One region of the Vibrio ostreae genome, then DNA from elsewhere that is predicted to be linked to it. Evidence: predicted binding sites of a transcription regulator. Region 1 holds the regulator's gene; each other region holds the start of a gene.
The links. Region 1 encodes CRP, which controls carbon source genes, mostly activating them, when cyclic AMP is high. Its sites were predicted from a motif close to TGTGANNNNNNTCACA; they were not measured.

Region 1 (3,175 bases):
GTTCAGGGGCTGGCCAAGTGCCGGCCCGGTAGTTGCTATCACTGTGCCGCCCTGTCGGGTGGTGAACGCTAATGCACGCGCTGGCGTGCTGATAAGGAGGCGTTATGACGCCAACAGATCTGTTTCAATCTCTGTGGAATGATTACATTGACCGTCTTTGTCCTTCGGCGGACAAAGTGCATCAGTTGCTGGAAGAAGACGAAGCACTGATCAATGACCATATTGCCCTGCGTACCTTCAATCTGGCGCCATTAGGCCTGGAGACTCTTGCCCGGCCGTTTATCGAGCTGGGTTATCAGGCGTGCGGCGAGTATCTGTTTGAGAGTAAAAAACTGGTGGCCAAACATTATGAGCATCCGGATCCGTTGCAGCCGAAAGTGTTTATCAGTGAACTCAAAGTGGCAGAGTGCTCAGCGCAGTTGCAGGCCATTGTACAGGGGCTGGTGGCTCAGGTTGATGAGCGTCAACTGACGGGCAGTGATTTTCTCTTCGGCGGGCGCTTATGGGAGTTAAGCTACGCGGATTATCAGGTGCTGGCCGCTGAGAGCGAGTATGCCTCCTGGCTGGCAGCACACGGTTATGGTGCCAACCATTTCACCGTCAATGTCAATCAGCTCAAGCATCTGCATGAAGTGCAGCAGGTTAATGATCACCTGCGCCAGGCCGGATTTACCATCAACGAATCGGGCGGCGAAGTAAAAGGGTCGCCGCAGGTATTGCTCGAACAGTCCTCGACCATGGCGGATAAGGTTGAGGTGCGTTTTAGTGAGGGGAGCTATACCATCCCGGGCGGTTTTTATGAGTTCGCCAAACGTTATCCGCTGCCGGATGGTAAGTTGTACACCGGCTTTGTCGCGGCCTCGGCCGATAAGATTTTCGAAAGTACAGACAGCCGCTAGAGAGCCTGCTTGGTACCCTAAGCTCAATAATTAGGTACCTTGAGCTCAATAATTAGGTGCCGTGAGCTCAATAATTAGGTATCTGAAAGTAATCACCTGGTGTCCTGAACGCTATAAAAAAGCCACCGCGAGGTGGCTTTTGCAATCTTGTCTATTTGCCGTATGGGCTTAACGCGTGCCGTAAACCACGATGGTTTTACCGTGCGCAGAAATCAGGTTCTGCTCTTCCAGCATCTTCAGGATACGGCCAACGGTTTCACGTGAACAGCCGACAATCTGACCGATTTCCTGGCGGGTAATCTTGATTTGCATACCATCCGGGTGGGTCATCGCATCTGGTTGTTTCGCCAGGTTCAGCAGAGTCTGCGCGATACGGCCCGTTACGTCCAGGAACGCCAGATCGCCTACTTTTTGGCTGGTGACTTGCAGACGGCGCGCCATCTGACCAGAAAGACGCATCAGGATATCAGGGTTAACCTGAATCAACTGACGGAATTTCTTGAACGAAATTTCAGCCACTTCACAAGGAGATTTGGCACGAACCCAGGCAGTACGCTCTTGGCCTTCTTCAAACAAGCCAAGTTCACCGATGAAATCACCTTGGTTCAGGTAAGACAGAATCATCTCCTTACCTTCTTCATCTTTGATCAGTACCGCAACAGAACCTTTAACGATGTAGTACAGGGTTTCTGCTTTTTCGCCCGCGTGAATCAGCGTGCTTTTTGAAGGGTACTTATGAATGTGACAATGGGAAAGAAACCACTCTAGTGTTGGGTCGGTTTGAGGTTTACCTAGAACCATAATATCTCACTTCCTCTGCAGGGTACGCTTGCTGCTATCCATATTTTAGCGAAGCCTTATTCAACGGATTCTCTAGAATAAGAGGACTTTATTATTGCTGCAAGTTATCTTGTGTTTCGGTTTAGAATAGTATCCTTTTTCCAACACGATTTCTTGACTTTAATCGTGTTGGAGACCGGATAATGTACGCAAAACTGTGCCCATGATCACGGTATGAAAAGTAAGCGACAGCCTCAGCCGATTTTTCCTGATTCTATCAGTTGTTCCAGCAGTGGCCGTACGATCAGCTCCATCGCGAAGCTCATTTTACCGCCCGGAACCACGATGGTGTTGTGGCGTGACATAAACGAGCCGTCAATCATCGCCAGTAGGTAGGGATAGTCGACATTTTTAATCCCGCGCACCCGGATCACCACAAAACTTTCATCCAGGCTCGGGATGCCTTTGGCGTTGAGCGGGTTAGAGGTATCGACCGTCGGTACGCGCTGGAAGTTGATGTGGGTGCGGGAAAACTGCGGTGTGATGTAGTTGAGGTAGTCATCCATCGAACGCACGATGGAGTCCATCACCGCTTCACGTGAGTGGCCGCGGTCGCGGGTATCACGCACGTATTTCTGAATCCATTCCAGGTTGACGATAGGCACCATGCCGATCAGAAAATCGACATGCTGAGCGACATTGATGTCACCATCGACGACTCCGCCGTGCAGACCTTCGTAGAACATGATGTCTGAGTTCTGTGGCAGATCCTGCCACGGGGTAAAGGTGCCCGGCATCTGATTGTAAGGGACCGCTTCGTCAAAGGTGTGCAGATAACGGCGAATCTGGCCGGTACCGGACTTACCATACTGACGGAAGAAGCCTTCCAGCGCGGCAAAATCGTTGGCCTGAGGGCCGAAGTAGCTGATATGGCGCCCTTGCTCCCGTGCTTTACGGATTTCGACGTCCATCTCCGGACGGGTAAAACGGTGAAAACTGTCACCTTCCACCCAGGCCGGCCGGATGTCCATCATATTGAACATCTTGCGAAAGGCTTCTGAGGTGGTGGTGGTGCCCGCGCCCGATGAACCGGTCACGGCAATAATTGGGTGTTTCGCTGACATGACAGACCTTGTCTCTGATTCCTTAACGAGGCTGTGTAATTTCACAGCCTGAGTCGAAACACTATAGCACGGAAACGGTGAGCGGGTGATGGCTTAAGCGCGGTTGGTTTTGATATCGACCGTTTCATGCAGTTCAGAGTAAACAATTACCGCATCACCGCGCTGCAGCTGGGATCTGACCTGATCGACTTTATCCTGCAGCGAAACTTCTTGTGCACCGTAGTCGGTGCCTTCACGTAACACGAATTCGCGGATCAGGCTGTCTAACGTGTCGGGGTCAATTTGTTGCCAGGGAACAATCATAAATATCTCATACTTTTATGATGGATGAACAGGGCGATTATATCAGTTTTTATCGCGCAGGCAGGCATA
Region 2 (3,175 bases), 1.4 Mb from region 1:
AGAACTCCCACTCTCTGTTGAGGTGGGAGTTTTTTTTATTGAACCCGCTCACATTTTTAGTTCATCGTGCACACATTTAGTGCAAAATAAAGTTTAAAAACTTGTTAATTCGTTGATTTTAAAGAAATAAAAAATTGGCATCAACCCTGCACTGGTTTAGGTACAGAAACAGTAACAAGGAGTTGGTTATGTTTGTCTTAATATCAATGCTGATTTCTATCGGGATTTTAGGCCTGATGTTTTTCTTTGCCAAACAAAGAGAGTCAACCCTACAACGTAAATACGAGCTGCTGGTTGATCTGCGCCAGGTGCTCTACCTCTGCCGCCAACATCGCAGTGCGACTCATCATGCGCTAATGTTTGGTGAGCACCGAGAGACCGAACTGAATCATCTGCATGATCTAATCCATGAGAAATCTAACCATCTTATTGCTATCGCACACTTCGACAACAAACCTATGTACCGCATTTTACAGTTGAAGTTGAAAACGCTGATGAAAGAGTGGTCCGATCGCAACATAGCCCGCAACCAGATGGTACATGGTAAAGCGATTCGTCACTGTATGTTCCTGATGGATGAGGTGATGCTAGCCTGGCTGGTTGAATCCAACCGCGAAGATCTGAGTGACGAATACCACATGAACTGGCAGCAAGTGATTGATACCATGGAAGCACTGACTCAGCTGCGCATCTCTATCGAGGATATGCATAGCACCGAGGGGCGTGCCCGCATGCAGCATTACTGCGATGTGGTACGACGTAAACTCAATCAGCTGGCGCTGATTAGTCCACTCTCTATCGCCGCACCTGCGTGTTCAAAAGCGATGCACACCCTGTCCGAACTGCATGACAATCCATCCTATGAAATTGATGCAGAACGTCTCTATCAGCTGACCTCCGACGTGTCACTCAGCATCGCGCATGTGTATGACCATATGCTGGCCGAGCTGACCGAGAGCCTGTACATACCGCTTCCCAAGCTGGTGATTGCATAGTCTGTTGATTAATAAAGTAAAACAGATGGTAGAGTCAGCAAAGATAATAACCACTAACACGTTCATTTGGCATAAAAAAAGCGCCCTTGCAGGCGCTTTTCCTTTTCATCGTATCGGTCACAATCAGCTCAGCATCTTGCGCGCCGCTTCGACCACAACTTTGATCGAACGAGCTTCTGTCTCTTTCAGCGTCGCATGATCAGGAATCTCTTGTTGAGTACGGTTGATAATAACCCCGGCCACACAACCGGCTTTGAGGCCTGAGCTGGCACACATGGTCAGCAGAGTCGCTGATTCCATCTCAAAGTTAAGCACCCCCATCTCCTGCCACTCTTTCATCGAGCCCTGGAAACGGCGAACAACGCGACCGGTAAAGGTATCGTAACGCTCCTGACCCGGGTAGAAGGTATCGCTCGATGCAGTCACGCCCATATGCACTGTAGCGCCACTCTCTTCAGCCGCCTGTTTCATCGCCGTCGCGACAGCAAAGTCCGGGACTGCCGGAAATTCCATCGGCGCGAAATGCAGGCTGGCACCATCCAGGCGCACTGAACCTGTGGTCACGATCATATCACCGACATTAACATGGGGTTGAATCGCCCCTGTGGTACCGACACGCAGGAAAGAACGCACGCCAAGCTGCGCTAACTCTTCAACCGCAATCGAGGTCGAAGGACCACCGATACCAGTAGAACAAACCACAACCGGCTGGCCATCAAGCTCTGCACGATACAGGGTGTATTCACGTTGGCTGGCGAGAAACACAGGGTTTTCCATCAGGTCTGCAATTTTTTGTACACGGGCAGGATCACCAGGGATGATCGCCAGAGTTGCACCATTCAGATCTTCTTGAGTAACACCAAGGTGGAACACAGCTTGAGACATAAGTTTCTCCTAGATTGTGGCTTATTCAGCGCATAGGTATAGTTGGGTACAGAGCCACTTTAGCCGACTCACTGGCGACAATGAGTGACTAAAGTCACAATACAATGAATACGAACAACTTCATTTTCACAATAAAGAGATAGAGATCACGTTTAACCGTAATTTAGGTACAAATAAGCACCAGTTCAGAACAATCACACCAGCCACCGACTTTCTGTCCCGCCAAGTATAGACCATTGCCAGACCACCTTTGGCACGGCCAGAAACCCGCGGATGACTTACTGTTTAAACTTGAGTAAACGCAGTGCATTCAGGGTGACCAATGCCGTTGCACCACTGTCTGCCAGTACTGCGACCCACAATCCGGTAACACCAAACAGACTGGTCACCAAAAACAGCCCCTTTAAACCCAGCGCCAGAGTGACATTCTGAGTGATATTATCCATCACCGCGCGTGACAGCTTAATCATCCCAGCCAGTTCCGTGAGACGGTTATGGGTAAGCGCCGCATCCGCCGTTTCCAGTGCGACATCTGTCCCACCGCCCATCGCGATACCAATATGGGCCGCCTTCATCGCCGGCGCATCATTGATTCCGTCCCCAACCATAGCGACCCGCCGACTGTTTGCCAGCCGGGCAACATGCGAGACTTTATCCTGTGGCAGCAAACCCGCCGCGAACTCAATATTAAGCTTTTCGGCAATCGCCGCCGCACTGACTGCATTATCACCAGTCAGCATCGTGGTACGAATACCGAGTGCCTGCAATTCACCTATCGCCCGGCATGCATCTTTGCGCAAAGCATCCTGCCAGGCGATCAGCCCGATAGTCTGCTTGTCCTGCAACACCACAACCACTGTCTTGCCCTGCGCTTCTAGCTGGCGGATATTTTCCTGCAGGTCCGCCCCTGCGACTTGGTCGAGATAAGCCGGTGCGAGAATCTGATAATGGTGACCGCCGAGTTCACCGCTGACTCCGCGGCCAACTTGCACTTGTTTATCAGTGGCATGCGGCACGGAAATGTGACGTCGTTCAGCTTCTTGCACCACTGAAATCGCCAGCGGATGTCTGGATCCGATCTCGATCGCCGCGACACAGCGCAACAAAGCCTCAGGGCTCCAGTCCTGCACAGGCACCACATCCGTCACTTGCGGTTTCCCCTGAGTCAGTGTGCCGGTCTTATCAAATGCCACAGCTTCTACCCGGCCCAGGCGCTCCAATGCCGCACCGCCTTTGATTAAAGCACCGCGGGAAGCGGCGGCTGCCAATCCGGAAGTAATGGCTGCCGGTGTCGA
Region 3 (3,175 bases), 990 kb from region 1:
GGATGCGCAGATCATTACGCCGGTGTTCAAAGACTGCAAAAACGGTCAATACAAGGTCATCAGCTTCTACGCCAAAAAAGCGCGCGGCATGATGGCACGCTATATTATTGAAAACCGCATTGAATCGGTGAAGCAGCTCGAAGCTTTTGATACGGCAGGTTACTATTTTGCCGCGGATGAATCGACGCCGACCGAGTTGGTATTCAAACGCGAAGAGCAGGCTTAATTAACGCCGCAAGAGGACAGAGTATGATGGCATGGTTTAAAAAGTGGCTGGCGCGTTATGATGCCTGGTGTGTCAGCATGGGACTGACGCCGGAGCAGAAACGCTGTTGTGTGCCGTATCGTAAAGACCCGGTCCATGAGCGCAGCCGTGACGACGCCTGAGTATCCTCTGTTTGATACTCACTGTCATTTTGATTTCGATGCCTTCGCGGCGCAGTTTGCCGACGAATTGGCTTTGGCATGCCAGCAGGGTGTGCAACGCATTCTGATCCCTTCTATCGGCCGGCAAAACTGGCAGCGGGTGGCAACACTCGCTGCTGATTATCCGGACCACATCTATTATGCACTGGGCTACCACCCTTATTTCTTAGCATCGGCTGGTTTAAATCCATTAGATGACCTTGAACAGGCGCTCGACGCCCGCAGTTCTGCTTGTGTCGCTGTGGGAGAAGTGGGGCTGGACGCTATGGTGGATATTGACGCCAAGGTGCAGGAAACGCTGTTACTCGGCCAACTGGCGTTAGCACAAGCGGCAGGCTTGCCTGTCGTGCTGCACAGCCGCAAAACCCATAACCGTTTATTGCAACTGCTCAAGCAGACACGCTTTCAGGGCGGTGGCGTATTACACGCGTTCTCTGGCAGTGAGCAGCAAGCGCGTCAGTTTATCGATCTGGGCTTTAAAATCGGCGTTGGCGGCGGGATTACCTATCCGCGCGCCAATAAAACCCGGCGTACAATTTCTGCTCTGCCACTTGAGCATTTAGTGCTCGAAACCGATGCCCCTGATATGCCATTGTGCGGATACCAGGGCCACAACAACCATCCCTGCCGTTTGCCTCTGGTATTGAACGAACTGGTTCTGCTGCGAAAAGAGGATAAGCAAACGGTTGCTAGTACAGTTTGGAAAAACAGCAATTTGCTCTTTTCTATTTGTGAACGAATCCCAACGGAAATGTAGTACGATTGTCACATTTAGTGACAAAATGGTGATTAAAGTCACATATTGAAATGAATGAACAGTGAATCTTATTAGAAAGTGTGAAGGGTGCATTACTTTATCGATCTAGGGGTGAGTATAATTGCCACGCTTTTGAGCTCCATTTTGTTACACGCCAACAATAAACTTATAAGGAAATCATAAACTATGAGCCTGTTTATGAGCCTCATCGGTATGGCAGTACTGCTCGGCATCGCCCTGCTGCTGTCTGAAGACCGTAAAGCTATTAACTTTAGAACCGTGGGTGGCGCATTCGCTATCCAATTCGCACTGGGTGGTTTCGTTCTTTACGTCCCTTGGGGTCGTGATCTGCTGGCAAGCTTCACTGCTGGTGTTCAGAGCGTAATCGATTATGGTAAAGACGGTATCGGCTTCCTGTTTGGCAGCCTGGTTAACTTCTCTGTTGACGGTATCGGTTTTATCTTTGCTTTCCAGGTACTTCCTACCGTCATTTTCTTCTCAGCCCTGATCTCAGTTCTGTACTACCTGGGTATCATGCAGTGGGTTATTAAGATTCTGGGGGGTGGCCTGCAAAAAGCGCTGGGCACTTCTCGTGCGGAATCTATGTCTGCTGCAGCCAACATTTTCGTTGGTCAAACTGAAGCTCCACTGGTAGTCCGTCCGTTTGTACCAAAAATGACACAGTCTGAGCTGTTCGCAGTGATGTGTGGTGGTCTGGCTTCGGTAGCGGGCGGTGTCATGGCCGGTTACGCAGCGATGGGTGTGCCACTGGAGTATCTGGTTGCGGCCTCTTTCATGGCGGCACCGGGTGGTCTGCTGTTTGCAAAAATCATCAAACCTGAAACTGACGCTCCGGAAGAAGAACTGGGTAACGTAGACATCGACGGCGGCGACGACAAACCCGCTAACGTCATTGATGCCGCTGCTGGTGGTGCATCAATGGGTCTGCAACTGGCTCTGAATATCGGTGCGATGCTGTTGGCGTTTATCGGTCTGATCGCGCTGATCAACGGTATTCTGGGTGGCGTTGGTGGCTGGTTCGGTATGCCACAACTGACTCTGGAACTGCTGTTGGGCTGGGTTTTCTCTCCACTGGCATTCGTTATCGGTGTGCCTTGGTCTGAAGCGACTCTGGCGGGCTCTTTCATTGGTCAGAAGATCGTGGTGAACGAATTCGTTGCTTACCTGAACTTCGTGCCTTACGTGGGCGAAAATGCGCAGGTACTGGCAACAACTGGCGCCGTGATGTCTGAGAAGACCGCAGCAATCATCTCGTTCGCTCTGTGTGGTTTTGCGAACCTGTCATCGATTGCGATTCTGCTGGGCGGCCTGGGTGGTATTGCACCTAACCGTCGTCACGACATCGCTCGTTTCGGTATGAAAGCTGTGGCTGCTGGTACGCTATCTAACCTGATGGCAGCAACCATTGCTGGCTTCTTCCTGTCTTTCTAAGTCAGTCGAGAATCTATATATAGACGCCGTTTAAACATCACCCCGTAGCAAGAGATTGCTGCGGGGTTTTTTTATTTTTTTCTCTCAGGGCGGGAGAAAAGTCGGGTGGACAGAACGGACCCACCCGACCTGCGTGATTGGCTTTATAGCGCGCCGGCCCGACAGAGGCTGATTTCCTCAGTCTGTTATTTTGAGATACAAACCGTTTGCTCCGGGCAGGGCGCTACAGTTTTGCTGTGAATATCTATACTGTGTAGGTCGGTAAGCATGGTGACAGGAGTTGTCATGCCCGTCTCAACAGTACCTATATACACCTGCTGAGCCCGAAACCGAGCGTAAACGGGTACTGTGCGGTGACAAGGATAGCAATTGGCAGGCTGGCTGATGTCCGGCTGCCGAGTCTTCAGGGAACCAAGTCCGTTCATTTTATTGCTGCCCGGAATGATGTCAGATGACCATTCGGGTGGTGAGCTAATTGACACTATTGATCGGAGATAGAAATGAGCGATTTAAAAGCAGCAGCACTACGTGCACTGAAAC
Region 4 (3,175 bases), 160 kb from region 1:
TCGATAACCTGATGACCCATCTGGCGCGGTGCTGTCAGCCGATCCCGGGCGATGTCATCAAGGGATATATCACCCAGGGGCGCGGTATTTCCGTGCACCGCAGTGATTGTGAGCAGCTCGAAGAGCTCAGCCATCACGCCCCGGAGCGCATCATAGATACGGTATGGGGGCGCGGCTTTGTCGGCACTTATTACCTAACTCTGCGCGTCGAAGCGATGGAGCGCAGCGGTCTTTTGAAAGACATCACGACCTTGCTGACCAACGAGAAAGTGAAAGTGACCACCATGAAAAGCCGCAGCGATTACAAGCGTCAGATGGTGGTGATGGACTTTGAGCTCGAACTGAACAGTGTTGAAGTGCTGGATCGGGTCTCGAAGCGGATTGAACAGATCAAAGATGTGATGCTGGTGAAACGCCTCGGCTAACAGGCTGATGAGATAAATCAGTTTCAGACATTGAAGGCGAGTGGTGATGCTGCTCGCCTTTATTATTTGGTCAGGGAAATAGTTGGTCAAGGAAATCGTTGATCAGGAAAATATTTTATCAAGGAAATGCCTCATATGAGCCATCCAATCGAACAGCTTGAACGTATCATGGCCAGCCTGCGCGACCCGCACAGTGGCTGCCCGTGGGATAAGGAACAGACTTTTGACAGTGTTGTGCCGCACACCATTGAAGAGACTTTTGAAGTGGTGGATGCGATTCACCAGCAGGACTGGCCCAACCTCAAAGAAGAGCTAGGCGATCTGCTGTTTCAGGTGATTTTTTACAGCCAGCTCGCCAAAGAGCAGGGCTTGTTTGAGTTTCATGACGTGGTGGACGGTGTGAACGAAAAGCTGACCCGCCGCCATCCGCATGTGTTCGGCGATGCCCGCTTCACGACAGAACAAGAGCTGAATGCCAACTGGGACGCGCAGAAAGCGCAGGAAAAAGCCCGGGCGGGCAAAAGTGAGCAAAGTATTCTAGACTCAATACCACAATCGCTGCCGGCCCTGTCTCAGGCCAATAAAATTCAGAAAAAATGCGCCAAATATGGCTTTGACTGGCCGACGCTCGGTCCGGTGGTGGCCAAGGTGCATGAAGAGATTGATGAAGTGATGGCGGAAGCGCTGCATGTCGATATTGATGAGCAGAAAGTGGAAGAAGAGCTGGGCGATCTGCTGTTTGCTACCGTCAATCTGGTGCGCCATTTGGGTAAGGATCCGGAAGTGGCTCTGCGCAAAGCCAACCATAAGTTTGTGCGCCGTTTTAAGGGCGTAGAAGCTCAGGTGGCCGGGCAGGGGAAACAGCTGCAACAGTGTTCACTGCAAGAGCTGGACGCGATGTGGGATGAAGTAAAAAAGCAGGAAAAAACGACTGACGGGCGATGATTCAGTCAATTTACAGCGAGGAAATTGCCACGAAACGAAATCCTGTTCAGTCAGTTTGATTTGAAGCAAAAAATAAAAAACTGAGTGTGATAGATTTCACGTTGTGGCGATAAATGGGTTCTGGTATAGTTTCGTCCCGTCCAGAAGAAATCCATTTCCCTCATTCAACCAATTTCAGGTTAAACATGACGACAAATTATATTTTTGTTACTGGCGGGGTTGTATCCTCTCTAGGTAAAGGTATTGCGGCAGCATCCCTTGCGGCGATTTTAGAAGCTCGTGGTCTTAAAGTGACCATGATGAAGCTTGACCCTTACATCAACGTTGACCCAGGCACAATGAGCCCAACTCAACACGGTGAAGTGTTCGTCACGGAAGATGGCGCAGAAACTGACCTAGACCTTGGTCACTACGAACGTTTTATTCGTACCAAAATGACCAAGCGCAATAACTTCACCGCAGGTCGTGTTTACGCCGACGTTCTTCGTAAAGAACGCCGTGGCGACTACCTGGGTGCAACCATTCAGGTTATCCCTCATATTACTAACGCGATTAAAGATCGTGTGATTGCCGGCTCTGAAGGCCACGATGTTGCGATCGTCGAGGTAGGCGGTACCGTTGGTGATATCGAATCGCTGCCATTCATGGAAGCGATCCGTCAGCTGGCGATCGAAGTGGGTCGTGAACACGCGATGTTCATGCACCTGACTCTGGTTCCTTACCTGGCAGCGGCTGGCGAAGTGAAAACCAAGCCGACCCAACACTCTGTGAAAGAACTTCTGTCGATTGGTATCCAGCCAGACATTCTGGTGTGCCGCAGCGATCGCATGATCCCGGCCAACGAGCGTAAGAAGATTGCTCTGTTCTGTAACGTATCAGAAAAAGCCGTTATCTCAATGAAGGACGTAGATTCGATCTACAAGATCCCTCAGCTGATCCGTGCTCAGGGGCTGGATGATCTGGTTTGTAACCGTTTCGGTATCAATGCGCCGGAAGCTGACCTGTCTGAATGGGAACAGGTGATTTACGAAGAAGCAAATCCGACTGACGAAGTCACCATCGGTATGGTAGGTAAATACACTGAGCTGCCAGATGCGTACAAGTCTGTTAACGAAGCGCTTAAGCATGCCGGCCTGAAGAACCGTCTGAGCGTCAGCATCAAATACGTTGATTCACAAGACATCGAAACCAAAGGTGTTGAGATCCTAGAAGGCCTTGACGCTATCCTGGTACCAGGTGGTTTCGGTGACCGTGGTATTGAAGGCAAGATCCGTGCGGCGCAGTACGCACGTGAAAACGAAATTCCGTACCTGGGCATCTGTCTGGGTATGCAGGTTGCACTGATCGAATACGCGCGTAACGTTGCGGGTATGGAAGGTGCACACTCGACCGAATTTAACCAAGACACCAAATACCCAGTGGTTGGCCTGATCACTGAATGGGTAGACAGCGAAGGTAACGTCGAAGAGCGTACTGAAGCGTCAGATTTGGGTGGTACGATGCGTCTGGGTTCACAACTGTGTCACCTGGCGGAAGGTTCTAAAGCGTACGAGATGTACGGTAGCGCGACGATTCACGAACGTCACCGTCACCGTTACGAAGTGAACAACAACCTTCGTCCACAAATTGAAAAAGCAGGTCTGAAAGTGTCTGGCTTGTCTGCGGACAAGAAACTGGTAGAAGTAATTGAGAACCCGGCGCACCCATGGTTCGTAGCGGCTCAGTTCCACCCAGAATTCACCTCAACGCCTCGCGATGGTCACCCATTGTTTGAAGGCTTTGTAAAAGCTGCAGGTCAGTTCCAG

Region 2: a site for CRP is predicted at 1,964-1,979, ahead of udp (uridine phosphorylase). Genes of this name have one in related genera too.
Region 3: a site for CRP is predicted at 1,211-1,226, ahead of KNV97_RS15540 (NupC/NupG family nucleoside CNT transporter). Genes of this name have one in related genera too.
Region 4: a site for CRP is predicted at 1,456-1,471, ahead of KNV97_RS21040 (CTP synthase). Genes of this name have one in related genera too.

Annotation. Positions count from the first base shown of each region.
Region 1 is NZ_CP076643.1:3,059,751-3,062,925, forward strand. It holds gene KNV97_RS20210 (DUF1338 domain-containing protein) at 105-899, shown strand; gene crp (cAMP-activated global transcriptional regulator CRP) at 1,068-1,700, opposite strand; gene KNV97_RS20220 (phosphoribulokinase) at 1,934-2,803, opposite strand; gene KNV97_RS20225 (YheU family protein) at 2,897-3,106, opposite strand; gene KNV97_RS20230 (hydrolase) at 3,149-3,175, opposite strand, start outside.
Region 2 is NZ_CP076643.1:1,701,552-1,704,726, forward strand. It holds gene KNV97_RS13855 (hypothetical protein) at 189-995, shown strand; gene udp (uridine phosphorylase) at 1,119-1,880, opposite strand; gene KNV97_RS13865 (zinc/cadmium/mercury/lead-transporting ATPase) at 2,159-3,175, opposite strand, start outside.
Region 3 is NZ_CP076643.1:2,065,810-2,068,984, reverse strand. It holds gene yaaA (peroxide stress protein YaaA) at 1-226, shown strand, start outside; gene KNV97_RS15550 (DUF5363 family protein) at 250-387, shown strand; gene KNV97_RS15545 (TatD family hydrolase) at 362-1,183, shown strand; gene KNV97_RS15540 (NupC/NupG family nucleoside CNT transporter) at 1,370-2,635, shown strand; gene deoC (deoxyribose-phosphate aldolase) at 3,136-3,175, shown strand, end outside.
Region 4 is NZ_CP076643.1:3,216,837-3,220,011, forward strand. It holds partial or broken gene relA (GTP diphosphokinase) at 1-425, shown strand, start outside; gene mazG (nucleoside triphosphate pyrophosphohydrolase) at 561-1,370, shown strand; gene KNV97_RS21040 (CTP synthase) at 1,556-3,175, shown strand, end outside.